DNA from 3 places in the Priestia sp. FSL P4-0332 genome. Region 2 is predicted to be linked to each of the others. Evidence: riboswitches for the same ligand, from Rfam matches in the RefSeq annotation. Region 2 holds a riboswitch; each other region holds the start of a gene.
The links. A riboswitch is a leader RNA that binds a small molecule or an ion and turns the genes downstream of it on or off. The one in region 2 is predicted to bind cobalamin.

Region 1 (10,822 bases), 1.7 Mb from region 2:
ACTACTACGTACTCAGGGGTGAGGGAGATTGTCTACGAATGAAGCGTCATATCGAGATAAAAAAGTCATGTCTATTGGGATTGTAAAAGAATTAACCGGTTTATCAGAAAGGCAAATTCGCTACTACGAGAAAAGAAGCCTGCTCTTTCCGGACCGAACCAATACGGGTATCCGGAAATATTCGTTTTCAGACGTCGAACGATTAATGGATATTGCCGATCGCATAGAAGAAGGAGTTCAAACGAGTGAAATACGCACAGAACTGGCCAAAAAAGATGAAGCGAGAAAAATGAAAGAAGTAAAAAACCAAATGCTTCAAGGTCAGTTGAACGCTCATTTCAAGCGGAAGCTATAAAGTATACATACGGTGACTTTCCCGTCTCCGTTTTTATTTCTTTACGGCAGACAAAAAAGCGCATATCTAAGGATATCCGCTTTTTTGTCCGTTAAGCTGAGCGCCCTTTAAAGAATTTCGGCTGATGAGAACTCATGAACTTAGTTTTAGATAAAATGAACATAACCGATCCGCCCCAAATGAACAAAAAGGCAATCATCTCTACGCTAGAAAACGGTTCATGATACACGAATACCCCTAATAAAAGCGTCATGGTAGGAGCAATGTACTGTAAAAAACCGACCATCGATAGCGGAATAAGCGGGGCCCCTTTAGCGAAATATAATAGTGGCATAGCTGTAGCAACACCGCCTCCAATTAAAAGAGCACTCAGATCAAGCGACTGAAGGGAAAAACTTGAAGATCCTTTCACTAAAAGAAAAATAAAATAAATAACTGCAATAGGTGCAACCATCATCGTTTCAATCGTTAATCCTACTTTTGCTTCTAATTGAATAGTCTTTTTTACAAGACCGTACAAACCAAAGCTAAACGCTAAGCTTAATGATACCCATGGGATATGCCCGTATGTAACTGTCATAACGATAACACCTATAGCAGCTAATCCAACAGAAGCACCCTGCCAAAAATTAAGCTTCTCTTTTAAAACGACTATACCAAGTAAAATACTAACGAGCGGGTTGATGTAGTAACCTAAACTTGTTTCAATAATATGATTATGGTTAACCGCCCAAATGTAAACGAACCAGTTGATGCTGATCAGCACTGAAGCCACAAATAAAATGACCGCTTGTTTCGTATTACGAAATAATAAACCAAGCGTCTTCTTTAAAGCACTCATTTGCTTTGTCACAAGCAAAAGTAAAAGCATAAAAACAAATGACCATATGACACGGTGAGCGAGTATTTCATTCGCATTCACCTCGCCAAGAAGCTTCCAGTAAAGCGGAAAAAGCCCCCACATAACGTAAGCGCTGGCTGTATAAACAATACCTGCTCGTTTAGAATCTTGATTCATTTCTCAACCTCTTTTCTTTATCTCTCTGTCTCTTATCATTATAGATGCATTTACCTCTTTTTTATAGCTTTATTTTGCCTATCGAAATAGCTCATTAAAAAAAACGATCGCTTTCAGCTCGACCGTTTTTTATACCTTATTTTTTAGGCTGTTTAAATACTTTGGCACTGCGAATATATTCTACATCTTGTACATTTTCTCGCGCGTTAGCGATTCGAGCCGCAGCAAAGAAATAATCGGATAAACGATTTAAATACTGAAGCACCGCCGCATTAATTTTATACTCACGCTGCACGCCAACAACAAGCCGTTCTGCGCGGCGTGTAATCGTCCGGCAAATATGAAGCGTTGTCGCTGCAGGTGTGCCTCCAGGTAAAATAAAACGCTCAATGGCCGGCGCTTCTGACATATAGACATCAATGCGCTTTTCAAGTACTGATATCATGTCGTTTGTTACTTTGTACGGATGATCATCTTTTGCAAATGCTAAATCACTTCCACAGTCAAAAAGCTCATGTTGAATCGTAATTAGCTCTTCTTTTACATCTTTTAATGTTGTTTCATCCAGCTGATAAATCGCTTGACCTACAAAGCCATTTAGCTCATCAATCGTACCGTATGCTTCCACTCGAATATCATCTTTATTTACTCGTCCTCCAATTAAGCTTGTCTGCCCTTTGTCCCCTGTTTTTGTGTAAATGTTCATTATATTTCCTCCTTCAATCGATTAGCAATTCCGTACCAAATGTGATCTACTTTCCGGGCATATGCCGCTAAATGCTGATACGCATACCCGCATTCATCTCTCCACTGCCGCTCTGTTGGATCTAAAGGAACAATCCCTTTGCCGACTTCAGTTCCAATCACTATTAACTTTTCCCATACACCGCTGTCTCTCCACTTCTGTATTAACTTTTTAACAACAAGGTGCGGAGACTCCAGCTCGCTATGTATTAATTCCTTAACATAGTGCTCAAATCCTTCTAGCACTATGTAACTTTCTTCGAACTCAAGCGCTGGTAAAACAGGGTTTTCATACAAACAATGCCATTTTACCAACTCACTGGCATAATGCTGCTTCACCCATTTTCTTTTGCCGGTAAATGCACCGCCGAATACGAAATGCATGCTCTTCTCTCCTTTGCCTGTTTGTATGTACACGCTACTGAAAAACCTTCTCCATAAGAAAAAGAAACATCCCAAAGCGACGCTGTCTGTTTAAAGTGGGATGCAAGTAAACGCAGCGGTCCGCCGTGTGAAACAATAGCAATGTGACGCAATTGCTGACTGGCCGCCAAATCGACCGCTTCTTCCCACGCTGCCCAAATTCGGTTTGAAAAGCTTGAGAAGCTTTCACCATTCGGAGGCGTATGTTCTGTCCAGTGATCAATCCAATTTCTATACGCCCGTATGTTTTTTAAATCTTCATACGTCTTCTCTTCCCAATCTCCAAAATGCAGCTCACGCCAATTTTTACTTTTAACCACCTGAGATTTTGGAAAAACAACTGCACTTGTTTCTAGCGCTCTTTTTAAGTCACTGGAAATAACGAGCTGAGGTTCTAAAAAAAGCTCTTTCAATTCATTTTTCCCTTCTATACTTAAAGGCGGATCACTCCACCCTATATATTTTTTCTGTTGATTTTCAAGCGTCATGCCGTGACGAATACATGTGATAACCAAAGAATTATCCATAAAAGCGTTTCTCCTCCTTCAATGGTTGCCCCTATAACATCTCCTGTTACGCCACCAAACTGCGAACGATAAAATCGTATCCAGAGCCATAGAAAACCGGCAAAGAAAAGAATAATGAATTTATTGTTCATAAAAATAACGAAAATAGCAACTAAGAATAGGCTCATGATGATAAATCCGTAAATAGACCGTTTGGTGACTCCTTTTTGAAAATATGCAGCCAGACCCGTCTCTTTAGCGGGCTTATCTCTCAGCAACAAAAAGGCTGCTCCAATTCTTGGAAGCGTAAAGACAATTAAGCATGCCCAAATTGATAAAGAAGAAAGAGACACTAATTCATAGATCGCACTAAAACGCAGCAGCAGCAGAACCATAAGAGAAAGAATAGCAAAAGACCCAACGTGCGGATCACTTAAAATCTGCAGTTTTTTTTCCTTTGACTGATGAGAAAAATACGCATCGCTTACGTCCATCCAGCCGTCTAAATGAAGGCCACCCGTTAAAACAAGCGGTAAAAGCAAAACTAAAATACTATCAACAATCGTAGTGATAGGTGAAGATTGAAGCAGCTGTAAAAAGCTATAAAACATCAAGCCTAGTAACATACCAATCCAAGGCAGCACAAAAAGTGAGCGTGCCGTTCTTTTTTCAGTCCATTGAACGGTTTTAGCCAGTGGTAAGATCGTAAAAAACTGGAGAGAAATTCGTAGTATAGCTATCCATTCTTTCATATATCTACACATTCCTTTCCTTTTTTAAAACGATAAATTCCCGCTTCTACACAAATAGCCACATCTGCTTTTTCTACAATATACTGATGTAATTTCCCTAACATCTTCATATAGCTATATGTGGGCTCTTCTAATACGCCCGCTTCAAACAGTTCATTAGATACTAGCACAACCGTCTGAGACTGCGCAAACAGCTTATCGAGCGTTTCTATCATATGAAGAAAAACCGCTTGTTTCCCTTCTTTTGTTTGCCACCTTCTTTCTGTTAAAAAAAGCTCATTGGCAAGCCAATTCGTGACACAATCCAAAAGTATAGCATCATCACTTTGAAGATTTGGCAAAATTTGTTGTAAATTTACAGACTGTTCGATCGTTACCCAAGGCGTGTTCGCTGCTTGGCGTTCTTTTTGATGAAGCTGGATGCGTTTTTGCATTTCCTTATCTGTTTGCCTGCTTGTGGCAATATAAACAGCGCGCTTTGCACAAAAAGTTTGAACCATATTCTCCGCTCCACGTGATTTTCCGCTTCGAACGCCTCCGCTAATAAAGATGATCATATTTCATCGAGTCCTTGTTTGATTACTTTAAGTAAATAGTCATTTTCTTCTTTCGTTTTCACGGCCAAACGGATATAGCGTCCATTTAAAAATGGAAAGTTTTCAGTATGACGAGCTACCACGCCATGGCTTGCTAAATAGACAAGCCATTCGCGCGTTTTAATAGAAGACGGAACGCTGCAAAGATAATAGTTTGTTTGAGAAGGAGAAACCAAAAGCCCCCATTCCTTTAGTTGACTCAAGATCCGTTCCCGTTCTTGTTTAATATAATGTACGGTTTTTTTCACAAAATCTTTTTCATCCACACATATCATTCCTACTTGCTGCGACAATCCATTTACACTCCAAGGAGGCTGCTTTTTAGACATCTTGCTAATGATTTTTTCATTTGCCAAAATATAGCCAAGACGAAGCCCGGCAATATTAAACATCTTTGTCATGGAACGCACCACAATGATATGCTCATAATCCAGAATAAGAGAATCAGATGAAGGCTGATGTTCGACAAAATCAATGAATGCCTCATCAATTATTAAGTATGTACCATGATGAGCAGCAGCTTTTACTACTTTCATCCATTCCTCATGACTATACATAACACCCGTTGGATTATTTGGATGGCAAATCCACAGTATTTTTATGTCCGGAAGAATACTCATAATCAACTCTATATCCCAGCTCCAGCCATTTTCTTCAGCTAAAGGAACGTATGTCACTTCACATCCATAAGCTTTACTTGCCTGTTCATATTCAACGAAGGTCGGCTGTACAATCCCTGCTTTCTCTCCTGAAAATAACGAAGCAATAAGGAAAAACGCTTCAGCGGCGCCATTTGTAGGCAGCACTTGAGCAGCTGAAACATGATGATGAGCTGCAAGTTTATTTTTCAGCTCTGTTACTTGAGGATCAGGATAACTAAACGCTGCATCCTTGAATTCGTTCCACTTTTCGTGAAGCACAAGGGGAGCCCCTAAAGGATTTGTATTCACGCTAAAGTCTTTTATATGCGATAAATTCTCGGCCCCTATTGCTTTTAAAAAGACATTAGGATTAGCTCCATGTGTAGGTAATAGCACTAATAACTCCTCCTAACAAAAGATATAATAACCACGTAGCATAGACCGTCCTTTTCATAATGAAAACAGCTTGTTCAATATGACCGGCTTGCAGGGGAATGAGTGGTTCACCCATTTTTGCACGATTAGATTCTATGCCTTTATATGTATTAAGCCCGCCGAGTTGAATACCTAAAAGAGCAGCCACTGCGCTTTCCCCGTATCCGCTATTTGGGCTTGGATGCTTCTTAGCATCACGCTTAATCAAACTCGTTACATGCCCAAGAGAATACTGGCTTTTTACTACATTAACAGCCGTCATCACTACTGCAGTTAGCCGACTTGGAATATAGTTTAATACGTCATCGGTTTTTGCACTAAAGTAGCCGAACAGAAAGTAGCGGTCATTTTTGTACCCAACCATCGAATCACATGTGTTAATAGCTCGGTAAAAAAAGGCTAGGGCTCCTCCTCCTATAAATGCATAAAAAAGCGGAGCTGTAATACCATCACTTGTATTTTCAGCCACGGTCTCTACCGTCGCTCTGGCAATTTCTCCTTCTGACAAACGATCTGTATCTCGTCCCACAATCATACTTACTTCATATCTAGCTTTCTCCATATCTCCTAGCTGAAGCGGCTTTTGTACCTTATAAGCAGCTTCGCTTAAAGAACGAGTGGATATAGTAGTCGCAATCATTACGCCCTCTACTAAAACACCTGCTATAAAATCAACTCCGTACAAAGCATGGAGGAACAAAAAGGGAACAACTCCTGCTAGCACAGCCATACTTATCACAAGAAGCAATCCTTTGAATCGTTTTCCTACACCTTTATTTAATCTGGAATCCATCCAATAAATCCACTTGCCAAACCAGCGAACGGGATGCGGCCAATTTTCGGGGTCGCCTATGATTCGGTCAATTAGTAAAGCAATCGTCATGGCCGTCATGTGTGCAATTATCGCTTGTGTAATACTCATTTTTTCACCTCTTTCCCTTAAGTCCCTGCTCTAAGCTTATTTTCACCAGCTTGGCTACCGCTTGACCTAAAGCGGTCATAGAGCCTGCATATTCATATAATGGTCCTTGCTGAGACGCTGCAACTGAGATGCTGTCCGTAGATGTTCCCGTAGCAATAGTCTTTGTAGCTGGATCTATGATCCCCAGCTGTGACAGCGTTTTTGTTTTAGCTTCTGTGGCCGCAATAAAAAGCTGTAAAAACGCAGCATCCGTAAGCGTACCTTCCACGAAAAAAAACATATTAATTGTACCGGGAGAGGAATAGAACGGGACAGCTTCGTCAGCTGTAATATCTACTGCGTTTCCTACTCCAGCCGTTATCACGGAAGCTACTCTTACTCCGTAGCCTTCATAACAGTAAACCGCTCTTTCTTTTAACCAAACGGCTGTCATCAACCCTACGATTTGCTCATGGCGTACATTTTCTTTCATCAAATATTGCTCATACTCCATAGAAGGAGTATCTGAATAATAGTCTTTGTGAACAAATCGATTGTAAAAGGTGTCCGTTTCCGTAATACCTGTTCCTAAAACCCCTGAGCTGTATGTTTTATAAGAAGTCTCGGTTTTCATGATTAAAAGCTCAGGCCGTTCTTCAATTTTAAGATGTGAAAAGGGACCAATCCCCTTTTCAATTCGAACTGGAATATGGTCCCTCTTCTTATTTATTGTACACCTCAGGGTATACTGCTTTTGCTAAGTCATCTAAGCCATCTACAATACGAGGTCCTAAGCGGTTGATTTTGTTTTGATCAACCTTCTCGATGTTACCCTCTTTTACAGCAGTCATGCTGCTCCAAGCGGGACGCTTCATAATCTCATTTTTGTCTGCATCATACGTTGCGATAATAACGTCAGGGTTTAACTTAACAACTTGCTCTTCAGAAAACTTAACCCAACCCTTTTCACTACCCGCTACGTTATCAGCACCGATCATAGTAAGCATTTCGTTCATGAACGTACCTTTTCCTGTTGTATAAATCTCAGGAGCTCCTGATACCTCTATCCATACTTTTTTACGATCTTCTTTTGAAATCGTTTTTGCTTTTTTCTCAATTGAAGCTACTTTTTCTTTCATGTCTTTAATTGTTTGATTAGCTTCTTTTGTTTTACCTGTTAATTTACCGATTTGCGTAATAGAATCATAAACCGTATCAAACGTTGTTGAATCTTTTACAACAAATACCGGAATACCCGCACTTTCAATTTGTTTAAATACTTCATCCGAAACGCCCATACTTGAAGCGTGTGCCAGCACTAAATCAGGATTTAAAGCAATAACTTTTTCTGCATTAACGTTCATATCTCCTACCTGCGCTTTTTTCTTTACGCTTTTAGGATAATCATCGTTGCTTGTAACACCGACTAATTCTTTTTCAAGGCCAAGGGCATATACAATCTCCGTATTACTTGGCATTAATGAAACAATTTTCTTAGGCTGTTTTTTCAACGTAATTTCTTTATCACGCGCGTCTTTTACCTTCACTGGAAATGCAGCTTGTGACGTTTGTGCCGTATCTTGCTTCGTTTTTTTATCACTGTTGCTTTGGCTGCCTGCACCGCATGCAGCAAGTACGATGACTAACAGTGCAATAATGGAATACGAAAGCCATTTTTTCATCTAAATACTCCCCCTATATATTGTTCATTGTGAATACGAAACCTCCACGTTAAAGAAAAAGCAAATGATCATGCAAAAAGCAGCGCTATCCCGTTTTTCCGCTTTGACTATGTATACTGCTCGCCGGCAGCTTCAAAATAAAAAAGCTTTACTTTCAATTGAAAGCAAAGCAGGTAACGTCAAGATAAGCAGGAAAAGAATCCGTTCACTATACTTGATAAGTATGTTCATTACCCTGCTTCACCCTTCCTCGAAGGTTTCACAGCTAACAATAAGGCAGGTCTCCTGACTTACGCACAAAGCGCTTACAGTGGCGGGACCGCGCTGGTTTTTCACCAGACTTCCCTTTTCACTCAATCTTTAAATTGAGACCTTATTGCTTTACGATTATTCACTTGTCCTAGTATACCCCACTCATGGAAAAATGGAAATAGCCATTCTCACAAAAAAAGCTGCGAGAATGCTCTCGCAGCTTCAGGAATTAAAGAGTTGCTAAAAATTCACGGACCGCTTCAGGCGTTTTAGCATTTGCACTGTGCAAGTGTGCAATTTTTTCACCGTTTTTATATACAAGAAGAGAAGGAATACCCATTACATTGTTTTCAGCAGAAAGTTCTTCAAACTCATCCTTGTCAATTTTAAACCATGCTTTATCTGTATTTTCGTCAACGATTTCATCAATGAACATATCCAAACGTTTGCAATCAGGACACCACGTTGTCGTAAAAATCCCAACGCTTAGTGTTTCGTTCTTAATTTGTTCGCGAAATTGTTTTTCTTCCGTAAATTGTTTCATCGTGTTACCTCCAGCATCTATTCGTTCCTTCTCACTATTCTATGGTAAGAAGTCTGACTTCATTATAAACGATTTTTTTATCGTTGTGCTAATGTTTCAGCTTATTTAGACCATAACGGTTTTAGACGTAAAAAAATGCTAGCTTAAAAAAGCTAACATTTCGAAATCGTAGAATGTTGTGTCTATTATCAGCTAAACCATTTAGGCGGCATGTTTCGGTTCCAATAAATTTTCCCTAAATCATAATGCTTTTGAAAATTATCTGCAGCCGCATGATAGTGAAAATTAAACCAGTATCCATCTTTTGGAGGATTTTCACGCCGTACGTGAAACCGTATTAAGTCCTGACCGGTCTCCCGGTCATATACATGGAAAATCTTTTCACCGTAGCCAGCAGCAGGATGCTCGCTTATCTCGAGATTCTGAATTGACTGTTCACGTTCAGTGCCAATGTCGGTCAGCACTTCTTCAATTTTAGGTAACACTGCTTGACGAAATTCGTCTTCAATGACAGGCCCAATTTTTGTTCCGAATTTTTCCACTGACTGTTTTTCAGCTGATTCCATTGCATACGTAACAAATGATGAAACGTCTTCATATTTTGGTTCTTCATATGGCAAATGAATATCTTCTATAACAGCTGTGACAGGAGTTGTTTCTCTTACATACCCTGCTTTATGTTGCTTGTCCGCTTTTGCATCATCAACGTATAAATATTCTGGTGGAGTGACAAGCCCAAATGTAAATACTGTAATAAATACAACTAGCATTCTTTTTATCCATCTAGGCATTCGTATCTTTCCTTTCTCATCTTTTCCCATATGGTCTTTTCATATCGTAAAATTCATTGTTATAACTCACTAGGTATTGTAACATACTTATTAATTTTTTACCTATATTTGCTTATTCATTTATGCTGCCTACGGGCATTCGAAGACTTTTTAGTTAGCACCTTCCTTCTTCTGTTTGAGGTTGTCACACCGAGCGGAAACCTATACAAGATATTCCTTTTTTGCTGGATGCTTAAACACAAAAGTATTTTTATGTTCAAAAATATATCATACTTTTATGAACTTTAGATGAAATTCATAAAAAAAACTTCCAAAACTTTTTAATTCCTAAAAGGTTTTGGAAGTCTTTTCAATGATCGGAATTCATTTTACTTTTTTGTTTATTATTGTATATCAATTGTCCCGTAATGAAATTTTGATGTTTTTCGTTTTTGTACGGTAAATCCATGTTCTTCAAAACGACTGCTTTTCCAATGATCTTTTAGCACGATCTTTTGTTTGGCTACTCTTTTTGCTTCTTGTATAGCCATTGGCGTCAGCGTAGTATACAGTGCTATTGCTTTAATACCGTTAATTCCATTCGATTCATCAATTTGCTCTTGAAACATAGGATCAAAGTAGACAACATCAAAAGAATTATCTTCACAACACGCCAAAAACGATTCAAAATTTTGATGAACCACGTTTATACGCTTCATTGCATCGTTCAACTCTTGTACGTCACTTTCCCAATTTAAAAGTCCTTGTTTGACTAAATAAGCTACATAGCGGTTGCCTTCTAGTCCGACAACTTTCCCGCTTTTCCCTACCGCTGCGCTCGCCATCATACTATCCGATGCAAGACCAAGTGTACAGTCAAGCACGCTCATTCCTTTTTCTAAACCAGCAGCTTCAATAAACGGATCACGTTCTCCGCGCAGCCATCTCTTCACTCTAAACATAGCGGAATTTGGATGAAAAAAAATAGGTTCCTCTTCGTTTTGAACGTGCAACTCTACTCTATTCTTACCGACAACCAGCACGTCTGCAGCTTGAAGATCCTGAAGATCTGCAACGGATTTCTTCTCTCTTACTACAAAAGGTATACTTAAATCAGCGGCTACTTGTTTGGCTTTTACAATCATCTGTTCATTTGTTCGACCAGCAGTCGTAACAATCACTTTCATAACTCCCCCTACACTG
Region 2 (10,822 bases):
GAGTCCCGAAGTTGAATACCATCACATGTACACAAAAGTGATGCTTCAAAAAGAAAGAAATATTCCTCTTATTATTCGCGAATTGATTCAATGCGGCATCGACATTTATCAAGTTCACGTCGAAGAACCTTCTTTAGAAGAAATCTTTTTGCAAAAAAATATTGTGGATCACTCACAGGTGAGTTAATGGGCGAAAGGCCGTTAATTTACTACTCAGCCTGAATACATTATTTATAAATACCAGTTAGGAAGCTTCTGACAAAAACATGTTCATTTTCTCAAGAAACTGATAAGATAGCTAATGACATTTAAAAATAAGAAAGGATTTCGATTATGTTATCAGCTATCAATTCAGTAGATTATACCATTTTCCACGCGGTGAATCAGTATGCCTCACACGTAAAGCCTCTAGATTCGCTGATGGTATTCTTTGCAGATTATGCCCAGTATGTACTTATCGTTTTACTCGGCTTGTTTTTACTTATTAATAAAAACGGCAGCCGTGTTGTAGCATTTCAAGCTTTATGTGCTTGTGCCACAGGAGTCATTATCAATAAAGTGATTAGTTTATTTGCTTATCGAGATCGTCCGTTTATCTCTCACCACGTGAATCAGCTTATTGATCACGCCGCAAATTCTTCATTTCCAAGCGATCATGCTACATCTGCATTAGTTATCACTTTTACCATTTGGCTGCATTTCAAACGTTCAGGGCGCATGTGGGTTGTCATGGGCGTACTCATTGCCTTTTCACGCGTATGGGTTGGCGTTCATTATCCATTCGATGTGTTAACAGGAGCCGTTTTAGGCTGCGTGCTGGCGCTGTTTATTCATTATGTTATTTTTAATACGAAACTGATGAGGGCTATTACCAACTTGTCTATTTTTCGAAAATCAGCTTATGACGAACAGTCTCAATATTATTAAGAAAAAGTCGCAAATACGCGGCTTTTTTTATTGGGAAATTTTTAATGTATTTAATACTTGTTTTTTAAAATTAAATTGTGTACAATTAAATTACAGAAACGATAAATAAAAAACTTTTAATAAAATTAACGAAAAAGAGGAGAGGTTTATACATGAAAGCTTTATATGAAACAACAGTCGTTAACACAGGTGGAAGAACAGGAGAAGTTCACTCTTTAGATAACATCTTTAACTTAGACGTTGCAACACCTCCAGCGCTTGGTGGAGAAGCAACAACAGCAACAAACCCAGAGCAGCTGTTTGCAGCTGGATACAGTGCTTGTTTCAACAGCGCGTTAGAATTTATGTTGAAAAAACATAACGTAGAAATCAAAAGCAGTGAAGTAAAAGCTACTGTTCAGCTGCTTCCTGATAAAGCTGATCAAGGAGTGAAAATTGGAGTAGCGCTTGAAGCTCATATCGAAGGCTTAGATTTAGAAACAGCGAAAAAATATGTAGACCTAGCTCACTCATACTGCCCGTATTCAAAAGCAATCAGCGGTAACGTAGACGTAACGGTAGAAGTAGTTTAATTGCTTTAAAAAGCCCTGCTAAGCATGTAAAGCTTAGCAGGGCTTTTTTATTTGAATTTTCTCTATTCATTTGTAAGAAGTACTAGTATAATGAGGAAGAAAATGAATCATTCGCACAGTTTAGGTGCTCTTACATAGCGTAAGAGGTAACAGGGAATCGAGTGCAAATCTCGAGCGGTCCAGCCACTGTAAGCAGGGAGTTTTCTATCTTATCGTCACTCAAAACGGGGAAGGCGGTAGAAAATGATGATCTCAAGCCAGGAGACCTACCTATTCTGTACACTTGACTCTTCTAGGAAAGAGGCGGTGTATCAAGGTACGCAGTGAGCAATTGCTGTTTATTTTCATATGCCGACACATCCTCAATTTCTATAGAATTGAGGCTTTTTTACGTTTTATTTTTAAAAAAGGAGTGTAGGAAATGGAAGGTTTATCAGTTTTTTTACTTGTCTTTTTATTAGGAATCAGGCACGGATTGGATGCAGATCACTTAGCTTTTATTGATGGCCAGACTCGATATAATTGGCGAATGGGCAGCCGTTTTGCCCCTTGGGTCGGAACGCTGTTTTCACTAGGTCACGGAGGAATGGTGGCCGTCACGGCCGGAGTGCTGGGCGTGGTGATGAAGAATTTTACGTTTCCATCGTATTTCGATCATTTTGCATCTTGGGTATCCATCATCTCTCTCTTTCTAATCGGGACATTAAACACGTATCATTTGCTTCGAACCAAAAATAAAGAGGAAGAGTTTCAGCTGAGCGGGTTAAAAGGAAAGTTTATTCCGAAAATCGCAAAAGGAACAACGAATCCTTTTTTAATTATTCTTGTAGGAGCATTGTTCGCTTTAGCAGCCGAAACGGTCAGTCAAACGGCCGTGTGGTCTCTAGCTGTAGGGAACGCAGGCAAGTATACCCCGCTTTTGTTAGGACTAGTGTTTATGTTTGGTATGATGCTTACAGATACAATCGATTCGATGATTGTACATAAAATGGTGAATGAATCGAGTAAATTTGGACAATCTGCTTCCCGCTTGATGGGCTGGGTTATTGTTGTCCTCGCGTATGGTGTGTCATTCTATTTAGCATTCACTTTCTTTAACCCATGGGCCGAAGTAAACTTTGAAATGGTTGGCGTTATTCTGTTTATTTTTTTAGTGTCTATGTTTGTTTTTGTGAGTGTGAAGTCAAAAGGGAAAAATATTAAAATAAATGTCAATTAGTCAAACGAAAGCTTTAATCTGTTGAAGATTGAAGCTTTTTTGTATGAATTTGTTGAAGTTTATGGCTATTTTCGGTCGGTTATGAATAAGTTAAAGTATTATCTGTATTTAAAGGATGGAAAATTGTCTGAAAACCATTATAATTAAGGATAATTTAAGGTCGTTATGTGAAACGTAGAACATAGTTATACGTACGATAAATAAAAGCATTTAATGCAAGCAGCAGGGGTTGTTTGGAGGAGGAATTGATTTGAGTCAGGTAATGGTAGAACAAAGCGTGTTTAGTTATTTAAAAGAACACGAACAAGAGATGCTTGAAGATTTAGTTGGATTTGTGAAAAAAGAATCACCGTCCTACAGTAAAGAGTTAGTAGATCAGTGTGGAATGTATTTAACGCAGCTGTTTCATAAACGGTTGGGGGTAGGATACGAAATCATAGAAGAAAAAGAAGTAGGAAACCATTTGAAATTTACGATTGGAGAAGGAGAAAAGCAGCTTTTAATTATCGGTCACTTTGACACGGTATGGGAAAAGGGAAGGCTGAGTCTAAGAACAGAGGGAAACAAGCTGTACGGTCCGGGAATTTTAGACATGAAAGGCGGCATTGTGCAATCTATATGGGCGATTAAAGCGATTCAAGAGCTTGGCTTATCGCTCGATAAAAAAATTGTGTTTTTCTGCAATTCGGATGAAGAGATTGGGTCAATTTCTTCTAAAAAATACATTGAAGAAGAAGCACAAAGGAGTGAAGCAGTGCTAGTAGCGGAACCGGCGGTGGCGGGTTCAGGCGCGTTAAAAACGTCGCGCAAAGGAGCGGGAATTTTCACCGTAAAAGCATGGGGACGAGCAGCACACGCGGGTAATCACCACAAAGAAGGAATCAATGCGATTGAAGAGCTGGCGCGCCAAGTGATTTTCTTGCAGGGCTTAACAGATTATGAAAAAGGTACAACGGTGAACGTTGGGACATTTACGGGAGGCAGCGGTACAAATGTAGTGCCGGAATATGCAGAAGCGCACGTGGATTTACGTGTTTCTACAGAAGAAGAAGCAAAACGCATGACGGATATTATTTTGAATTTAACACCCATTTTAAAAGGGATTAAGCTCGAAGTAACGGGAGGAATGAATCGTCCTCCGATGGTCAAGTCTAAACAAACGGAAGAGCTATTTGAATGTGCTCAATCAATCGCGGCCAAACTGGGTATGAAATTGGAAGAAGCAGCTGTGGGCGGCGGAAGTGATGGCAATTTTACAGCGGCCATTGGTGTTCCCACGTTGGATGGATTAGGAGCATGCGGAAAAGGAATACATGCGGAATATGAACATATTCAAATTGATACGTTGTCCGAGCGTTCTTCTTTATTTGCCAATTTGCTGCTGCAAATATAAAAAAAGCCCGCCTTAAACGGCGGGGACTAATCTGAAAGCTTATATTGGGAGAGTATAAGCTTTCTTTTTTTATTTACTGCTTTCTTCTTGAAGAGAAAAGGCAGTTTCTTTCTTTTTGAATACCACTGCATCAAGAGCAAGGAACTGGCTTCCTGCAAGAAATAAGTGAGCAGACATGGCAATTAAGGCAATATCAAACTCAAACCCGCCAACAAATCCGCTTTTAAGCTTGGCTGTAAAAATGGCGCCAAGCATAACTGCCACAAATAAAGCAGATACAACTCTTGTTGCTAGGCCAAGAATAATAAGAACCCCACCTACAAGTTCAATGGTTGCAACAATATATGCCATGAAACCAGGGATTCCTAAGCTATCGAAGAACCCTACTGTATTTTCAATCCCGCCTTGCCATTTTTGAAAGCCGTGTACTAAAAATGTAAAACCTAATACTAAACGAATAATAAGTGAACCAATTTCGACGTTTTTATTCACTTTACTTCCTCCTTTAAGTGTATTTGAAAAACACTACATTATGTAGTGTAAAAGCCCGAAAAAAGAAATGTAGTAATTAAATCAGAAAGTCTTTCTTATTTGGATAATTTTACAACATTATGAACATCACACTACACATTGTAGTGTGATGTTTGTCCCCAGTCAAGTGAAAATATAAAATTAGACCATTTGGCATACAAAAATTTTCTGAAGAGCACTTGAAAAATCCTTTAATTATGTACAAGTTAGTCCCTTATTTTCAATCTTATTCTCCAACATGCTATACTGATGGCGGAGGTGTTACGATGCGTTTAGAAAATAAAAGAGTTATTGCGCTTGTTAGTGCAGACTTTGAAGATCTAGAACTATGGTATCCAGTGATGCGTCTTCGAGAAGAAGGAGCAGAAGTACATTTAGTTGGAGAAAAAGCAAACGAAACGTACATGGGGAAATACGGTGTTCCAGCCGTATCGGACTACGCTTTTAAAGATGTTGATCCAGCTGAATATGACGCTATTTTAGTACCTGGAGGCTGGGCGCCGGATAAACTGCGCCGCTACCCTGAAGTAATTGAAATGGTTCGTCATATGGATGAACAGCAAAAGCCAATCGGCCAAATCTGCCATGCAGGATGGGTATTAATCTCTGCAAAAATCTTAGATGGCCGAAACGTAACAAGTACGCCAGGAATCAAAGATGATATGGAAAATGCGGGAGCTATTTGGCATGATGAAGCAGTCGTAATCGACGGTCACATCATCTCAAGCCGCCGTCCGCCAGACCTTCCTCCTTATGCAAAAGCATTTGCTGATGTACTAGCAGAGCAATAAGAAAAAGCCGAAACCAGTGTGGTTTCGGCTTTTTTGTAAGATCCGCTAAAAAAGAAATGATAAAGTAAATAAAAAACCATCATTAAAAAAGCGAGCAGATGCATCTGCTCGCTTTTGTTCGTGTTTCTTATCAGTAACTTGCTTTTGCAAGTGTAAAAACAAAATGATTACTTTCTTTATAAAATCCATGATTACGGTTTTTGTATGTTTCGTTGTTGTTAGGGCACAATTAGCATTGATTGTGCTTGCATGGATTTCATCCATTGCCGCGGTTTGTTTTTCCACATGATCGATTAACCTAAACGACGCAAGCCCTACCTCTCTTGCATCCTTACGGCTCCGAAGCCGATCCAGTGTGAATAAGTTTTGTTCAAAGACATGTGTCGAATGCCAGTATTTTTACCTTGCATTGTACGATACATCCTTTCAAGTTACTTTCACTATGTCCAGCTCTTAAAGAAAAGCCAGAAGTCTAAATATAACACCTCAGTTGATCTATGTCAAATAGAAAATATGATTTTTTCACGTGAAACAATTGCAGCTAAAACATAGTTAAGTAAAGGGATATCCTTTTTATATAGAAGAGTTTTTTGATACGATAAGCTAGAGGAATCCTAGAGGAGGATTAAATATGAATAAAAATGAACAGTTTCGAAATGACGTATTGAGCAGTGTAGAATCATTAACATATGAACAATTAAATCAACAGCCAGCATCTAATACATGGAGCGTTATGCAAGTATTAGAACATTTATATTTGATGGAGCGCATGATTGTTTCACGTGTAAAGGATCAGTTAGAAAACGGTGTGGATCAGCCGACGGAAGATAAGCCGTTTCATTTAGCGGTAGACCGTTCGCGGAAAGTAGATGCACCGGCTCAAGTTACGCCTTCTAATGAAAAGCAGACATTAGAAGAAATGAAGAGTAAGCTGGCAGAATCAAGAGCGGCTTTAATAGAGCTAGAAGAAACAGCAAGTGAAGACAAGCTAAAGCAAAAATCATTTCCACACCCTGTGTTTGGGTTAATGGATTTAAAGCAGTGGATTGATTTTATTGGCTATCATGAAAAGCGTCATCAAGAACAAATAGAAGAAATCAAAGCAGCAATTGGTGCATAAAAAAAACAGGCAGTCCGCCTGTTTTTTTATTTTTGGACCAAAATAGGATAGTCCGACATCATCCAAATACCAACACTGTATGTTTGGGGATTATGGTTCCCTACGGTAGAGCCTGTTTGAATCGTAAACGAGAGTTGCAGAGGATCCTGATCGTAATAAATTGTTTGCTTGGTGGAAGGGGAATAAAGGCGCTTCGGCGGGATTTTAGGAACCGTATCCGTCGTGTTAACAAAACAGCGGCTATTTGAAACAAGATTTGTGTATGTTTGAACGAATTGAGGATCACCTACTCGAGGAGCTCCGTAGTTGTACATTGTAACTTCTGGAAAAGATGCGTTTGTGGCGACATCTAAGGCATGAAGAACAGCGAGTGCGCCACCTAGGCTATGCCCCGTTATATAAAGTGGCTTGGGGGCAAGGGACTGATACGTTTCAAAAATTTCATCACGGCATGATTCGTAAACGGCTAAAAAACCTTCGTGGACGAGACCGGCTTGTTGATTGTATGGATAAGGGCGCTGCCTAATGCGAGCATCAGCAATCCAGTCTGCCTCAGATTGAGTTCCTCGAAAGGCAATTACGATAGAGTCATCAGATTCTAAAATAAAACCAAACCATTCTTGCACCCCTACGGCAGAAGCTTTAAACGATTTAATAAGCCGGTAGCCTTCAGGTACATCAAATGTGCCTCCCTGTGCGTATTGCTTATAAGCTAAGACGCACGCATAAAGAAGGTCTAGAGCTAAAGGACGATAAAATAAAGGCTCTATTCTCATCATTGTTTTTCACACCTTCTAATAGAAAATAACTCCTACAGCCTATGTGTTCCTGATAAGAAAGGTGCAGATATCTCTCTTTTGAAGGCGATAATTACGGAATGTAAACGGTTTATCGTTGGATGTTTTTGAGGATTTTATAAGTTTTTTGTGTATTTTAACTAAAAATTAGTTTTAATTTAGAGTTTTATTGTTAAAATTTATAATTTAACTTATAATTTAAAATAGTCTGAATAGAAAATAAGGGGGTTATCGTTTGGAGCAATTTGTAACGAGTTTGAATAATGTGCTATGGAGCACACCTGTTATTTATGGGTGTCTTGCGATCGGCCTGTTTTTCTCAATTTTAACGAGGTTTTTGCAGGTAAGACACTTAAAAGACATGGTTATGCTGATGTTTCAGGGTAAAAGCTCAGAAGCAGGAGTTTCTTCCTTCCAAGCCCTGTCTTTAGCGCTGTCGGGACGAGTCGGAACAGGAAACATTGCTGGAGTTGCAACAGCTATCGCTTTTGGAGGTCCAGGAGCTGTATTTTGGATGTGGGCAGTTGCTTTTATTGGTGCTTCTAGTGCATTCATCGAATCAACACTTGCTCAAATTTATAAAGTTAAACAAGATGGCCAATATCGAGGTGGTCCAGCGTACTACATTGAAAAAGGAACAGGTATGAAATGGTATGGCATTTTATTTGCTATTGCAGCACTTGTTGCAATGAGTATCTTAATGCCGGGCGTTCAGTCTAACTCCATCGCGCTTGGCATCGACAACGCATTTGGCGTTAGTCCAACGGTTACAGCAGTAGGATTAGTTATTATTCTTGCTTTTATTATCTTTGGAGGCGTTAAGCGTATTGCAGGAGTGGCCCAATTCGTTGTACCTTTTATGGCACTTGGGTATATTATTTTAGCTCTTATTATTATTGCCATGAACATTTCCGAGTTGCCGGGAGTTATCGCTCTTATTTTTAAAAGTGCTTTTGCATTAGATTCTGCTTTTGGAGGAATCGTTGGTTTAGCTGTTTCTTGGGGAGTTAAGCGCGGTATTTATTCAAACGAAGCAGGGCAAGGAACAGGTGCACACGCAGCAGCTGCAGCAGAAGTTTCACACCCAGTGAAACAAGGTCTTGTACAAGCTTTTTCGGTTTATATTGATACACTGTTCGTTTGTTCAGCGACAGCGTTTATGATTTTATTTACAGGCATGTACAATACGGAAGGACCAGGCGGTTCATTTATTATTTCAAATCTACCGGGTGTAGAAGCAGGACCTGGATTTACACAAGCTGCTATTGAAACAGTGTTGCCGGGGTTCGGAGCTGGCTTCGTGGCAGTTGCCCTATTCTTTTTCGCGTTTACAACGATCATGGCTTATTATTACATTGCTGAAACAAATATTGCTTACCTAACTCGCGGAAAGAACGGAAAGTGGGCTATGTTTGCATTAAAGCTTGTCCTTCTAGGAGCTACGTTCTACGGCTCAGTTAAACAAGCATCACTAGCTTGGGCGTTAGGAGATGTCGGGCTTGGTATCATGGTATGGCTAAATTTAATTGCTATCTTAATTTTAGCTAAGCCTGCGTTAGTTGCATTAAAAGACTATGAAGCTCAGAAAAAACAAGGGGTAGACCCTGTATTTGATCCTGTTAAGCTGGGAATTAAAAATGCAGACTACTGGGAGAAAGAATATAAGAAAGATGAGTCACAAGTTTCGTAAACAAGAAAATCCTCACATATGTGAGGATTTTTTTATGAAGAAAGTGAGACAGATGAGTTATTTAAGTTATATCGATCCTTCAAACAATGAATACGGTGTAGTTCTTCAAGCAGATGGTGAATTGCAAGCAGTTCGTAAAGCATTGTTGTTTCTGTTGAAAAAGGGTGATCCCCTCTGTTTTCCTCCTGCTTATGTGCCCAAAACCTTTGTTTTAAAGTCAAAACAAGCGTTTGATGCTGCAAAGAGCTTTTATATTGTTCATTTTGTAAGACATTATGAAAGGAAGTGAATGTATCCCATATTACTTGATGTCTTGCACTTTGCAGCTGATGAGCAGGCAAGTAAATTAAATTACCAATATGGTAGACAAGCTGCCTCATAAGAGAAAGTTTCTTATATTCATAGTGGAATTTTCTCATAGCTGTACGAGTGAAATGATGAAACTTCCATTCTTTTCGCTGATACTCACAAAGCGTCTCAATTTTTTCAATTTCAGCGGAAAGCTGCTGAAATTGAAGCTTTGTTTGTTTATGACAAGCATGTACTTGGGAAAGTTCGCTTCCTCTTTGCTGTAAAACGCTGCTCATTTGTTTTGAGAGATTTTGAATTTTCCTCGTAATAATCGGTGTATAATTAGGAGGAAGAACGATGATATTCACAAGTGAAGAAGTAAGCAGCCCAATACTGGTGGTCGCTAACCGAATTAAAAACGAGATGAAATAATGATCGTGCACAATCGTCAGCATAGCCACCCCTGTTAGCGTGGCAACGAGTGTTCCTGCATGCAAACGCAATTTAGAACAGGATATAATAGTAGAAACAGCAACAAGCATATAGGTAAGCGGCGTCACTCCTAATAGAAATGTGTAAAGCATGGCAAAAGCAGCTCCGATTGCTGAAGCAGGAAAGCGGATGAAAGCTTTTTTAATAGAATCGGCAGCTGTTGGTTCAATCGTAACAATAGCTGTAATAACAGCGAGCATATACGGCCAGCCAATGGACTGGCAAATGAGCGCAGTTAAAAAAACGGCAATGCCTGTTTTAATAATACGACCGCCTAAAAAATTGAATTTTTTTATGTTAATCATTATGCATACCTTCTTTAAAACAGTTAGTAATTTAATTATAAGGCATATTAAGGTGATAGGAAAACCCGTCTTAAAAACTAGCTTTTAAAAAACGAATAAATATACTATAATTTGTTTAAATATTTAAAAGAGGAGTACAACTAATGAAACAATTAATAAATGAAACAATTAATAACTTACAGGAGACATTTTATGAGGTAAGCAAATATATTGGGCAAAATCCTGAGCTTGGTCACGAAGAATTCAAAGCGTGCAAAGCATTAACGGATGTTTTAAAAGAACAAGGGTTCACAGTTGAAATTGGTACATGTGACTTGCCAACGGCTTTTACTGCTGTTTATGACAGTCAAAAGCCAGGTCCGTCGATTGGGTTTATGGCTGAGTACGATGCTTTGCCGGATCTCGGACATGCATGCGGACATAACTTAATTGGAACCATGTCGATTGCAGCTGGTATTGGTCTTAGTAAAGCAGTTGCAGAAACAGGCGGTAAAGTATACGTATATGGAACGCCTGCAGAGGAAACACGAGGCGGCAAAGTAACGATGGCCGAGCAAGGCATTTTTAATCATTTAGACGTAGCTATGATGGTACATCCTTATTACTGCCACCAAAAAAGCGGACGTTCTCTTGCGATGGATGCAATTCAGTTTGAGTTCTTCGGAAAATCCGCGCACGCAGCTGCTGCTCCTCA
Region 3 (10,822 bases), 180 kb from region 2:
AACGGTTTATTATCTAGAGAAGCCCTTATTTCTAAGGGCTTTTTCTCATTTTGTCTATAAAAATATTATTCTCTTAGTCACATCTTACTCAAAATTAAATACAGACATCTGTCAAATGAATGATACAATAAGCTTATATGCCATTTTGAGTGGAAAAACCATAAAAGAGTTCGGCGTACTAATTTTAGAACAACAATAAATTTACATAAAGATGTAAAGATTTAAAGGTTAAAAGAGAAGTGTATAAAATCTGTAAAACAAAAGAACAGTTACGCGTTAAACATAGGAGTAAAAGGTTCTTCACGTGTTTTTTCGGATAATAAGAGAAAGTAATTTTGATCATTGAGGAGGAACTTAGAATGTTTGGATTTGATGCAGATGTATCGCCACTAGTGCGAATTAAAGTAATTGGGGTCGGCGGTGGAGGAAATAACACCGTTAACCGTATGATTGAACACGGTGTACAAGGAGTAGAATTTATCGCCGTTAATACGGATGCTCAGGCGCTTAACTTATCTAAAGCAGATGTGAAAATGCAGATTGGTGCGGCCTTAACGCGAGGATTAGGTGCAGGAGCTAATCCAGAAGTGGGAAGAGAAGCAGCCGAAGAAAGCAGAGAACAAATTCAAGAAGTACTGCAAGGCGCAGATATGGTATTCGTAACAGCTGGCATGGGCGGAGGAACCGGTACTGGAGCAGCTCCGGTTATTGCCCAAATTGCCCGTGAACTAAATGCTTTAACAATTGGAGTAGTCACTCGCCCGTTCAAGTTTGAAGGAAATAAACGTACGAAGCAAGCAGTAGGCGGTATTACTGCGATGAATGAATCGGTAGATACCCTTATTGTGATTCCAAACGACCGCTTGCTTGAAATTGTCGATAAAAAGACGCCTATGCTTGAAGCATTCCGTGAAGCAGATAATGTTCTTCGCCAAGGTATTCAAGGTATTTCAGATTTAATCGCTGTTCCGGGGCTGATTAACCTTGACTTTGCTGATGTAAAAACCATCATGTCTAATCAAGGATTTGCGCTTATGGGTATCGGACGAGCTTCCGGATCAGACCGGGCAATTGAAGCAGCGAAAAAAGCGATTTCTAGTCCGCTGCTAGATGCATCGATTGATGGAGCAAGAGGCGTGCTGTTGAACATTACGAGCGGCAGCAGCTTGAGTCTTTACGAAGTACAGGAAGCAGCAGATATTGTCACGTCTGCTTCTGATCAGGACTTAAATATGATTTTTGGGTCCGTGATCAATGAAGATTTAAAGGACGAAATGATGGTAACCGTTATTGCCACTGGATTTGATGATGAAGATGTTTCACCATCAGCTTCTACTTCTAGAGTTTCAAGAGCACGCTACTAAATTAAATAACCAGCTTTTATGGTGGCAATTGTTTTTCAATTGCCTTAAAAGGGAATCCGGTGCAAATCCGGAGCGGTCCCGCCACTGTAACAAGGAGCCTTATGTCAAAAAAGCCACTGTCTATTTAGAGACGGGAAGGCGGTATAAGGCAGTGACTTGAAGCCAGGAGACCTGCCATAAATCGCAGCACACAATAACCTACGAGGATAGGGAGGTGTTTTGGCAGAACCAAAAATAGGATAAACAAGGGATACGTTTATCTGAATTTGTTGTGAAGACAAGCACTTCTTTTTAGAAGTGCTTTTTTGTGTATTAAAATAGAAGGTGGAAAAATCAATGATAAATAATAAAAAACTCGTATCTATGATATTTCTTGTGGTACTTTGCCTCACTGCTTGCGCTCCTAATGAAGAGAGCATAAGTATAAAAGAAAGAAAGAAAACGGATAAAAGTGTGACGTTTTTATTTAATTTTACATCTGCAACGCTTGATCCTCATACGGATGATAATTATACAGCAGTTCGTGCGGGAGTAGGGGAGACGCTTGTTAAAATCAGCAATGATTTAAAAATAAAGCCCTGGCTTGCTGAAAAGTGGGAAACGAAAGATAACGGTCTTACGTGGACATTTACGATAAGAAAGAACATTACGTTTCAAAATGGCAAAGCGCTAGATGCAAATGCCGTTAAGTCTTCTCTTCAAAGAACGATAGATCAAAGTTATGCGATGAAAAACGCTTTAAATATTAAAGAAATGAAAGCGAACGGTCATGCGCTGACAATTACATTAAAAGAACCAATGCCTAAATTTCCTTCTGAGTTAGTGCATCCAAACACAGCTATTATAGATGTTGATGTTTCTAGTATAGCTAAGAAGCCCATTGGCACAGGGCCATTTCACGTTTTGACTTTCGATCAAGGAAATCAAGTGAAGTTAGAAAGATATGAACATTATTGGAATGGGAAAGTAAAATTGAAAAATGCGATCTTTGCATTTAACGAAGATGCTAATGCGCGAGTTGCGGCTCTTCAGTCCGGGACAGCCGATATTATTTATCGCCCGCCTTTAGAAAGCTTGAGCACTTTACAAGCGAATTCGTCTTTCAAAGTAAGTGGAGTACCTAGTGTGCGTACTCATTTATTGCTTTATAATCAAACCAATGACGCATTAAAAGACGAAACTGTAAGAAAAGCTATCGATACCTTACTGAACCGAAAAGAAATTGTCAGCAGCATAATGAACAATCAAGCGGCAGCGGCTCGAGGTCCATTTTTACCCCAATTTCCTTTTGCTGATAATACTGCTAGTGAGACAAAAGGAATAGCATATGCTAAAAAATATTTAGAGAAAGCAGGCTATCAACTCAAAAATGGCAAAGTAATCAAAAATGGAAAGCCATTATCCCTCTCTCTTGTCACATACAGCTCATTGCCAGAACTTCCTTTGATTGCTCAGCTTATACAGTCTAATGCGAAAGAGTTAGGAATTAATATTAAGATTCACCTAGTTGAAGACAGCGATGAATATGTAATGGCAAAAGATGATTGGGATTTAGCATTGTACAGCCTTATCACAGCACCTAGAGGGGATGCCAGCTATTATTTAAGCACGAACTATTTGCCGGGCGGTGGTTTAAATGCTAGCCGGATTAATGACGATACGCTAACAAAAATGATAGAACAGTTAAATTCAACAGTAGATGACGCAAAACGAGATCAGCTAGCCAAGCAAGCAACCGCTTTGATTAATGGGGAAATGCTGACGTCATCGATTGTACATCCAAACATTGTTGTTGCTTATAATCAAAAAGTGAAAAACTGGACAACAAATCCAAGCGAGTATTATATGCTGACTCAGCATTTAGACGTAACGCCATAGTCAATATTGTTGTTCCTATAGGAAAAAGAGAAAGGATACAATGATAGATAAAAGGATGTGACAGTAAACGTGCAAGAAGTACAAATGTATCAAATTAAAGAAGTAAAAGAAAAGGATGCTGAAGTGATTCAGTTTGTCATGAATATGCGGAATGAGCTATTTCCTATGCTGGAAAAAAATCAGCTTTCTGTGGATTTGCTTCATTTTAATGAACATTATGTTCAAGCGAAAGGCGCTGCTTTTTTTGCAGCTGTCACGGAAAATCAACAAGTAATTGGAACAATTGGTTTATACGCTTACGATGGAAGGTTTCATGCATTAAAAAAGCGATATGAACATAAAACTGCAGCCGAGATTGTAAAATGCTATGTCGATCCAGCATACCGGCGTCTAGGCATTGGACAGCAGCTGTTAAAGGAAGTGGAACAATTTGCTCAAAATCATTTTTATGACACGTTGTATCTGCATACTCATCCTTTTTTACCGGGGGCTATCCCATTCTGGATTTCACAAGGTTTTATCGGAAGGCTTGCTGAACAGGATGAGCCATGGAATACGCTGCATATGGACAGAAAAATACAACCGGTCGTAATGTAACGATATTATACAGTAATTACCATGGAATCTAGATAAGAGCTCATGCTATAATGAACGTACTTACATTTATAGCCTGTAGGGCAAGTCCTTACAGAAAAGAACCACGTTTCGAATTGGCTGAAACGTGGTTTTTTTCTATGAAAAACAAATAACAAAATATTTTTGAAAATATATATGAAATCGCTTTCAAAATAATGAAATATATTATATAATTACTAGTGTTGTGTTGTACTTTGTTAGTGTTAAATCAATATCCTACATGTGTGAGCCGATTGCCTTATGGTAGTCGGCTTCCTTTTTTATGGTAGGACTCTAAAGGGAAATAGCATTTGTTAAAATGGCTGTAATTGTCATGACAATAGTTGTCCAAAAGGCCCACTTGAAAAGAAACTTTTGATGCTCGCCGAAATCTACTTCAACCAATTAATTTATATTATAGCATTAGAATTAATGTTAAAGTTTGGAATTTTTAAATAAGATAGCTTCAACCTAAAACTAAAAAAGCCGCCTTATAGGCGACTGGTTTAAGCTAGGTCAGCTGTTATGGACTGCTTTTGAAGGTGATCAGACAGCAGGCTGTAAGCAATAATTTTCTTTTTATACTGTTTTACGACATCGACATGATCATCATAACTGTATACGCATAATCGAACATCTTTTTTTCCTTTTTTCGTATCGATAACCAGTGGAGTTTCACTGTCTTCTAGGTGTTTATAATAGTCCTTATTTCCTTCATGGACATAATATTGTTTTAAAAATGTTGCTTTATTAAAATAATCAATCACTTGCATTTTGTCTTTGCCTTCTAAATGTTTCCCATCAACTGTGACAGTAACATTTTGATCATCAAGTGTTGGATGTAATTGAAATTTAGTCATAAGCCATTTGACCACTGGAGTTGGAAGACACGTTACTAATATTTTGAGTGCACTTACAAGAATGATGGAAAGTAATACAATCCACGTCATAGTTAATCATCTCCGCTATAGTTTAAATGAAATAAGATTACATACTTATTTTACCACAGAGAACATGAGTACTTTTTGTACATTATGTGAACCTTCCTTAGTGAAAAGATGTATATGAAATGCGTTTATTTATGCACATTTAGGGAAATATAGAATTATAACAAATACTACATATAAAAAAGGAGAAAAAATTATGTTGTGGACGATTATTGGACTTTTATTTATTTTTTGGTTATTAGGATTAGTTTTTCATATTGGCGGCGGCATCATTCACATTCTTCTTGTCATTGCAGTGATTGTGCTAATCGTAAAACTTGTGAAACGAATTTAGATATAAAAGGCCTTTCCTTAGGGAAAGGCCTTTTATGTGGAGAGATTATAAAAACAAGACGTATTTTGATATAAAAAATCATATGCTTCCGTTCCAGAAACTCCTTTGAGACGTGCTATTTCCTCAACGGACTGATGTATCATTGATGGAACCGTTGTCTGGTTTTGAAAAGGTCCTTCAAATGGCCACGGACCATCTGTTTCGACCATCAAGTAGTCAAGAGGGTATTCCATGGCAAGCGCTTGGATTTTAGGCTTATATACAATATCAGGTGTAACTGAAATATAGTAACCGTTGTTTTTCATTCGTTCAACGGTTTTTTTAGCTCCTTTGAACCAGTGGAAGTGAGCTTTAGACACGGAATGTTTTTCTAGTAAGTCACACACAATTTCAGCGTCTTCATATACAGCGTGAAGAATTAACGGTTTTCCCCACTTTTTTGAATGAATAATAAAAGCTTCAAGCAGCTCCAAATAGGGCTCTAGAGAAAGAGTATAAGTCTGATTTAAGTAATAAGGTAGACCAACCTCACCAACAGCTATCATTTCTTCATTGTTTTGATCAATCCAGGCAAACAGCTCCGCTAATTCATTTGAAGAAGGCAGTATTTGTTCAGGATGAAATCCGTAGGCGGGTTTCACACAGGAATACAATTGGCTGATTTTTTGATTAAGTTGGCAAGACTGTAATGTGGAAGATACAGAAATAAGCGCTTGTAACGAAGGATCCTTCTCTATTATGTCCTTCCAGCTTTTCGGTTCATATTGATCGAGGTGAATATGAGCGTCAATGATTTGTTTCATAAGTATCGCTCCTTTCAGCCCAATTTGTTTAGAAATAATACGTAAGAAAATGTATGCTTCTGTTAGGCTTCCATCTTATTTTTTATGTGTTTTTTGTTCCCCCATTTAGTAATAGATGAAAACGTATAAACAATAAGAGCTAACCAAATAAAACTAAAAGCAATAACATGAGCTTTTGTTAGCGATTCATGGTATAGAATTACTCCTGCTAGCAGAGATAAGGTTGGTGAAATATATTGAAGAATACCAAGCATTGATAATGATACTTTTTTAGCACTTTTTGTGAATAATAAGAGTGGTAGAGCTGTGACCATTCCACTTCCCATTAATAAAAGACTTGTTGAAAAAGAATCAAAAAACTGCAAGTGTGATTGAAACGTGAGGTAGCCTATGTATGCTAATGAAATAGGGGAGATGACCATCGTTTCAAGAGTTAATCCGATTGTCGAATCAGCTTTAATCTTTTTCTTTGCCAAACCATATAATCCGAAAGTAAGAGCTAAACTAAGCGAAATCCAAGGAACAACACCATAATGAAGACTGAGTGTTAATACGCCGATCCCTGCTAGTATAAATGCAAAAATTTGAGCTCCGCTTAATCTCTCTTTTAAGACAATAACACCTAATAAAACACTTGTTAGGGGATTAATATATTGTCCAAGGCTCGCTTCTACTATTTTTCCATCAATGACAGCCCACATAAAAATGCCCCAATTTGCACTAATAAGTACAGACGCAGTAAAAAGGGACCAGAATAAGGATGGTTTTTTCATTATTTCTTTTACAAACGTAATGTATGTACGCCATTTCTTTGTTATCAATAAAAGAATAAGCATAAAAATAAAAGACCAAAAAACGCGCTGAGCTAAAAGCTCCCCTGGTGCTACGTGGTGAACCAGCTTCCAATAAATTGGCGTAAGCCCCCACATAAGATAAGAAAGGACTGCATACGTTACACCATCTTAAGTTCATTTAAAACCTTCTTTCTAACATGAGATAAATTTGGTAGTAAGAGTGATAGATTAACATAAAAAAACAGCATAAACGATTATATCACAGAGAAAAACGATTCTTCACATGTTGAATGGCTCAAAAAAGCGCTATGCGCAAGGTCATTGCTTTTCCATGTCTAAAATAAAATCAAATTGCATGTTTCTAACAAGGTAAGTGCTTACACAAGTGTGCATGATAAGCGCTCCTTCAGCTTATATTCAAGTGGTTATGAAAAACAGTTGATTTCCCCATTAGAAACTGTCAAGCTTAAGGAAGAAAAAAATCTTAGAGGAAAGAATATATAGGTGACGAATATGATCGAAATAAAAGTGTCTGCGATAAGCGACGGAGAATTTAATAGAGGTGTATTTGCTAAGCAAGATATTAAAAAAGGAACGCTTATTCACGAAGCTCCTGTTATCGCTTATCCTAATAAAGAGCATGATTTTATTGAGAAAACAACACTAGCGGATTATGCTTTTGAATATGGAGTGAATCATACGGCTATTCTTTTGGGATACGGTATGCTGTTTAATCACTCGTATACACCCAATGCTACGTATGAAATTAATTTTGACAATCATACCTTTGATTTTTATGCATATACGGATATCCAAGCAGGAGAAGAAATTCTCATCAACTATAATGGAGATGAAGATGATCAAGAGCTCCTTTGGTTTGATCGTGAAGATGAAGAAGAACAAAAGTAAAAAGTTAAGCCCATCGAAAATCGATGGGCTTTTTATTATGCTTTTTTATCTGGATACATAGTAGAATTCAAACGGATGAATTGATAAATATGCGTAATAATAACTTTTAAAACGGCATATCCAGGGACGGCTAAAATAATACCGATGATTCCGAATAAGTTTCCGGCGGTTAGAATGACAAAAATGACTGTAATCGGGTGAATGTCTAGGCTTCTTCCCATAATTTGCGGAGATATTACTTTACCTTCAAGCAATTGAACAACTGCCCAGACAATGGCTAGTTTTACAAGCATGAAAGGAGAGGTAATAAACGCAATAATAATTGCTGGTATGATGGCGATAATAGGACCAAGGTAAGGCACAACATTGGTTACCATGGCGATAATCGCTAAAAGTAATGCATAGTCTAATCCAATAATCAGATAGCCAATGAAAAGCAGTACACCTATACAAATTGCAACGAAAATTTGCCCGCGAATATATGCGCTTAGTGCATGATTCATATCGGCTAAAATAAACTTAGCCTCAGAACGAGAACGATTTGGAAGCAGCTTCACAATGTAATTAGGAAGATTTTTTCCATCTTTCAACAAGTAAAAAAGAATAAAGGGTAAAACGGCAACCGATAATATTATTTCTGTGATGGTTCCGACAAAATTAACGATACCGCTTGAAAATCCAGAAACATATTTACTCAAGTGTTTGGAAGCATCTTTTGAAAGCTTGTCTAGGTCCGTGTTGGCCGACTGAAGACCCTGCTCGACATATCGGTTATTTGAAAGATTCGTCACCGCATGCTGAACGTCATGCGTCAGCTCTGGGATATTATCAATAAGACGGTCAACTTGATTTTTTAGAGGCGGAATAACCGAGGAAATAATAATGGCTAATGCGCCGATAATCACTATGTATAAAACAAGAATGGAAATAATTCGTTTTACACCTTTTCGTTCTAAAAAGTCAACAAGCGGATTAAATAAATAAAAGCAAATTCCTGCTAAGATAATCGGCAGTGCGATTGTTTTAATAAAAATAGAGATAGGAATTAAAATAAATCCGATTTTTGATAACGAAAAAATAGTCATGCTGAGAATAAAAATAATAATTGTATATACAACAAATTTATTATTTAAGATTTTTTCTCGGAAAAAAGTTCCTTTCTGAGGTCTAGGTTCCAAGCTGTTCAACTCCTTTAAAAAATAAATGTATAGTTATCATACCCTGATTTAGACTAATTTAAGAGGGTTTTTTACAAAGAAGTGTGCATACTAGTAGAAAATCTTCTAGAAAGAAGGGGTGAAATCATTGAAAGAACACAAACCGTATGATGATTTCTCTACAGTAGAAAAAAGCCACGAGTATATAACCGCTGAAGAATTTCCAGACGGTCCTTTCGGCTCTCCTGTTAATCAAAAACTTGGGAAATCTACTTCATGGGAAGAAGGGCAGCGAACGTATAGCGCATTTAATTATGAAAACAAAAATCTTCATGAAAAAGCGCAAAGATTATTTCCAGGCGCGCATCCTGTACATGATAACCCAGAGGAACATGAACAAAATCCAAGTTAATGTCTTTATTATGCTCTGAATATATTGCCCTATCTTTTTGCTGAATTATGTTGACAATAAGCAATTTAGCCTGTAATATAAAACGTAACTTATCACTGTTTCTACAGGATTCGACAAAATTTGATTTACTTAAACTTGTGATCTCAACTTCTATTTACAGCTATTAGAGCGCTGTAAGTAGAAGTTTTATTTATGTTATCGATAAAAAAGAAAAAAGCAGGTCTGCTCAAGCAGGCCTGCTTTTTTTATTATTGAACAGCGTCAAATTTATTTACTTTCCACTGAGAATTAGATTTATAGAATGTGACAGTGCGTTTTACGCTGCCGCCATCTACAGTTGGAACTGTGAATTCATAAGAGCGAACTGTTGCTGTTTGATACACAAGCTTTGTTTTTGCTTTTGACCACTCTAACATGCTGAATCCGTCGCCGATTGGATGTGCAAGTTTGCCGTTATATGTGATATAGCCGTAATTTGTTAATCCTTTTTCTACTGCACTATTTGTAAATGTCTCAGATAAGTAGCTTGATAGCTCAGCTTTTGTATCAAATTCAGGGCAAAGATACACGTACTCAGTTCCTTTATATTCAAATGTACGTTCTGTACATGGTTTGTTTTTATAACCGTGCAGAGCACTCCAGAAATGATTGCTGGCACTAGCTGCAATTTTGACAGCATTTGCATCCGTTAGTGTTGTAGATGTTGTTTGTGCTGTAACTCCAGTGCTTAGTGTAAAGAAAATAGCGATTGATGATAAAACTAGTCCAATTTTTTTCATTTCTAACTCACTCCTAATTAATTAACCTTATTTATGTAACAATTATGTGTTTTATATTTCTTTTGTTACATTTATATTACAATAAATCTATAACAAAAGAAAGTGTTTTGTCTTTTTTTTCTTAAATTTTTTTAGTTTTTTACTAGTTTCTAAAATAGATATAGTAAGGGAATTACCAGTTAAATGTTGATTTATCAACGTTTTCAGGCGTTTCTTTCTACTTTTTAATCTTTTTGTTACAAAAATATTGTTTGTAACAAAACTGTAATAAAAGAAGCTTAATACCTTTACGATACAGAAAAATAAAGATAAAACGGTGAAAAAGTGAATGTGAAAACTGTTTTTTTCCTTTTTTAGGCATATTTCTTTTACCATTTTCAGCTTTTTAGTAGGGTAGATTAAGAGGAGGCGAAATGATGAAAGGCATTATACATAGTGAAAAAAGTGGAATAGCAGGCATGAATTACAGAGATCTTCAGGAGATGCAACCTCAAAGAGGAGAAATAAAAATAAGGTTAAAAACAGCAGGTTTAAACCGGAGAGACTTGTTCGTTATGAAAAATCGAGGTAAAGGAGATAAGCCGTTTATTCCCGGTTCAGACGGTGCAGGTATTATAGAAGAAGTGGGAGAAGGCGTAAAAGGTTTAAAAACTGGAATAGAAGTGATCATTAATCCAAGTCTGGAGTGGGATCGTGTAGAGGACATTCCGTTTACACCTAAAATTTTAGGTGGTCCATCGAATGGAACATTTACAGAGTATGTAATCATAAAAGCGGATAATGTTGTGCAAAAGCCATCTTATCTATCTTGGAAACAGGCGGGGGTTCTT

Region 1: linked by a shared signal. The riboswitch ahead of MKY06_RS10225 (ABC transporter substrate-binding protein) and the one ahead of MKY06_RS01685 (HoxN/HupN/NixA family nickel/cobalt transporter) in region 2 are both predicted to bind cobalamin.
Region 3: linked by a shared signal. The riboswitch ahead of nikA (nickel ABC transporter substrate-binding protein) and the one ahead of MKY06_RS01685 (HoxN/HupN/NixA family nickel/cobalt transporter) in region 2 are both predicted to bind cobalamin.

The regions. Positions count from the first base shown of each region.
Region 1 covers NZ_JBBOUA010000001.1:2,028,795-2,039,616, reverse strand. Annotated here, with positions in the region: gene MKY06_RS10275 (MerR family transcriptional regulator) at 29-355, shown strand; gene rarD (EamA family transporter RarD) at 447-1,373, opposite strand; gene MKY06_RS10265 (cob(I)yrinic acid a,c-diamide adenosyltransferase) at 1,510-2,079, opposite strand; gene MKY06_RS10260 (bifunctional adenosylcobinamide kinase/adenosylcobinamide-phosphate guanylyltransferase) at 2,079-2,501, opposite strand; gene MKY06_RS10255 (histidine phosphatase family protein) at 2,453-3,067, opposite strand; gene cobS (adenosylcobinamide-GDP ribazoletransferase) at 3,025-3,798, opposite strand; gene MKY06_RS10245 (bifunctional adenosylcobinamide kinase/adenosylcobinamide-phosphate guanylyltransferase) at 3,795-4,355, opposite strand; gene cobD (threonine-phosphate decarboxylase CobD) at 4,352-5,431, opposite strand; gene cbiB (adenosylcobinamide-phosphate synthase CbiB) at 5,406-6,392, opposite strand; gene MKY06_RS10230 (adenosylcobinamide amidohydrolase) at 6,397-7,005, opposite strand; gene MKY06_RS10225 (ABC transporter substrate-binding protein) at 7,094-8,053, opposite strand; cobalamin riboswitch at 8,312-8,444, opposite strand; gene MKY06_RS10220 (thioredoxin family protein) at 8,535-8,849, opposite strand; gene MKY06_RS10215 (YpjP family protein) at 9,038-9,640, opposite strand; gene MKY06_RS10210 (class I SAM-dependent methyltransferase) at 10,024-10,800, opposite strand.
Region 2 covers NZ_JBBOUA010000001.1:309,866-320,687, forward strand. Annotated here, with positions in the region: gene MKY06_RS01670 (ABC transporter ATP-binding protein) at 1-187, shown strand, start outside; gene MKY06_RS01675 (undecaprenyl-diphosphatase) at 334-927, shown strand; gene MKY06_RS01680 (organic hydroperoxide resistance protein) at 1,080-1,499, shown strand; cobalamin riboswitch at 1,605-1,787, shown strand; gene MKY06_RS01685 (HoxN/HupN/NixA family nickel/cobalt transporter) at 1,921-2,718, shown strand; gene MKY06_RS01690 (M20 family metallopeptidase) at 2,948-4,111, shown strand; gene MKY06_RS01695 (DoxX family protein) at 4,181-4,603, opposite strand; gene MKY06_RS01700 (type 1 glutamine amidotransferase domain-containing protein) at 4,909-5,433, shown strand; gene MKY06_RS01705 (hypothetical protein) at 5,479-5,718, opposite strand; gene MKY06_RS01710 (DinB family protein) at 6,065-6,553, shown strand; gene MKY06_RS01715 (lipase family protein) at 6,580-7,332, opposite strand; gene MKY06_RS01720 (alanine/glycine:cation symporter family protein) at 7,586-9,040, shown strand; gene MKY06_RS01725 (aromatic acid exporter family protein) at 9,073-10,128, opposite strand; gene MKY06_RS01730 (M20 family metallopeptidase) at 10,272-10,822, shown strand, end outside.
Region 3 covers NZ_JBBOUA010000001.1:486,911-497,732, forward strand. Annotated here, with positions in the region: gene ftsZ (cell division protein FtsZ) at 360-1,364, shown strand; cobalamin riboswitch at 1,367-1,558, shown strand; gene nikA (nickel ABC transporter substrate-binding protein) at 1,701-3,242, shown strand; gene MKY06_RS02610 (GNAT family N-acetyltransferase) at 3,312-3,839, shown strand; gene MKY06_RS02615 (YfmQ family protein) at 4,364-4,807, opposite strand; gene MKY06_RS02620 (lmo0937 family membrane protein) at 5,001-5,138, shown strand; gene MKY06_RS02625 (TatD family hydrolase) at 5,171-5,941, opposite strand; partial or broken gene rarD (EamA family transporter RarD) at 6,004-6,888, opposite strand; gene MKY06_RS02635 (SET domain-containing protein) at 7,249-7,644, shown strand; gene MKY06_RS02640 (AI-2E family transporter) at 7,680-8,822, opposite strand; gene MKY06_RS02645 (hypothetical protein) at 8,950-9,213, shown strand; gene MKY06_RS02650 (IseA DL-endopeptidase inhibitor family protein) at 9,462-9,992, opposite strand; gene MKY06_RS02655 (zinc-binding dehydrogenase) at 10,409-10,822, shown strand, end outside.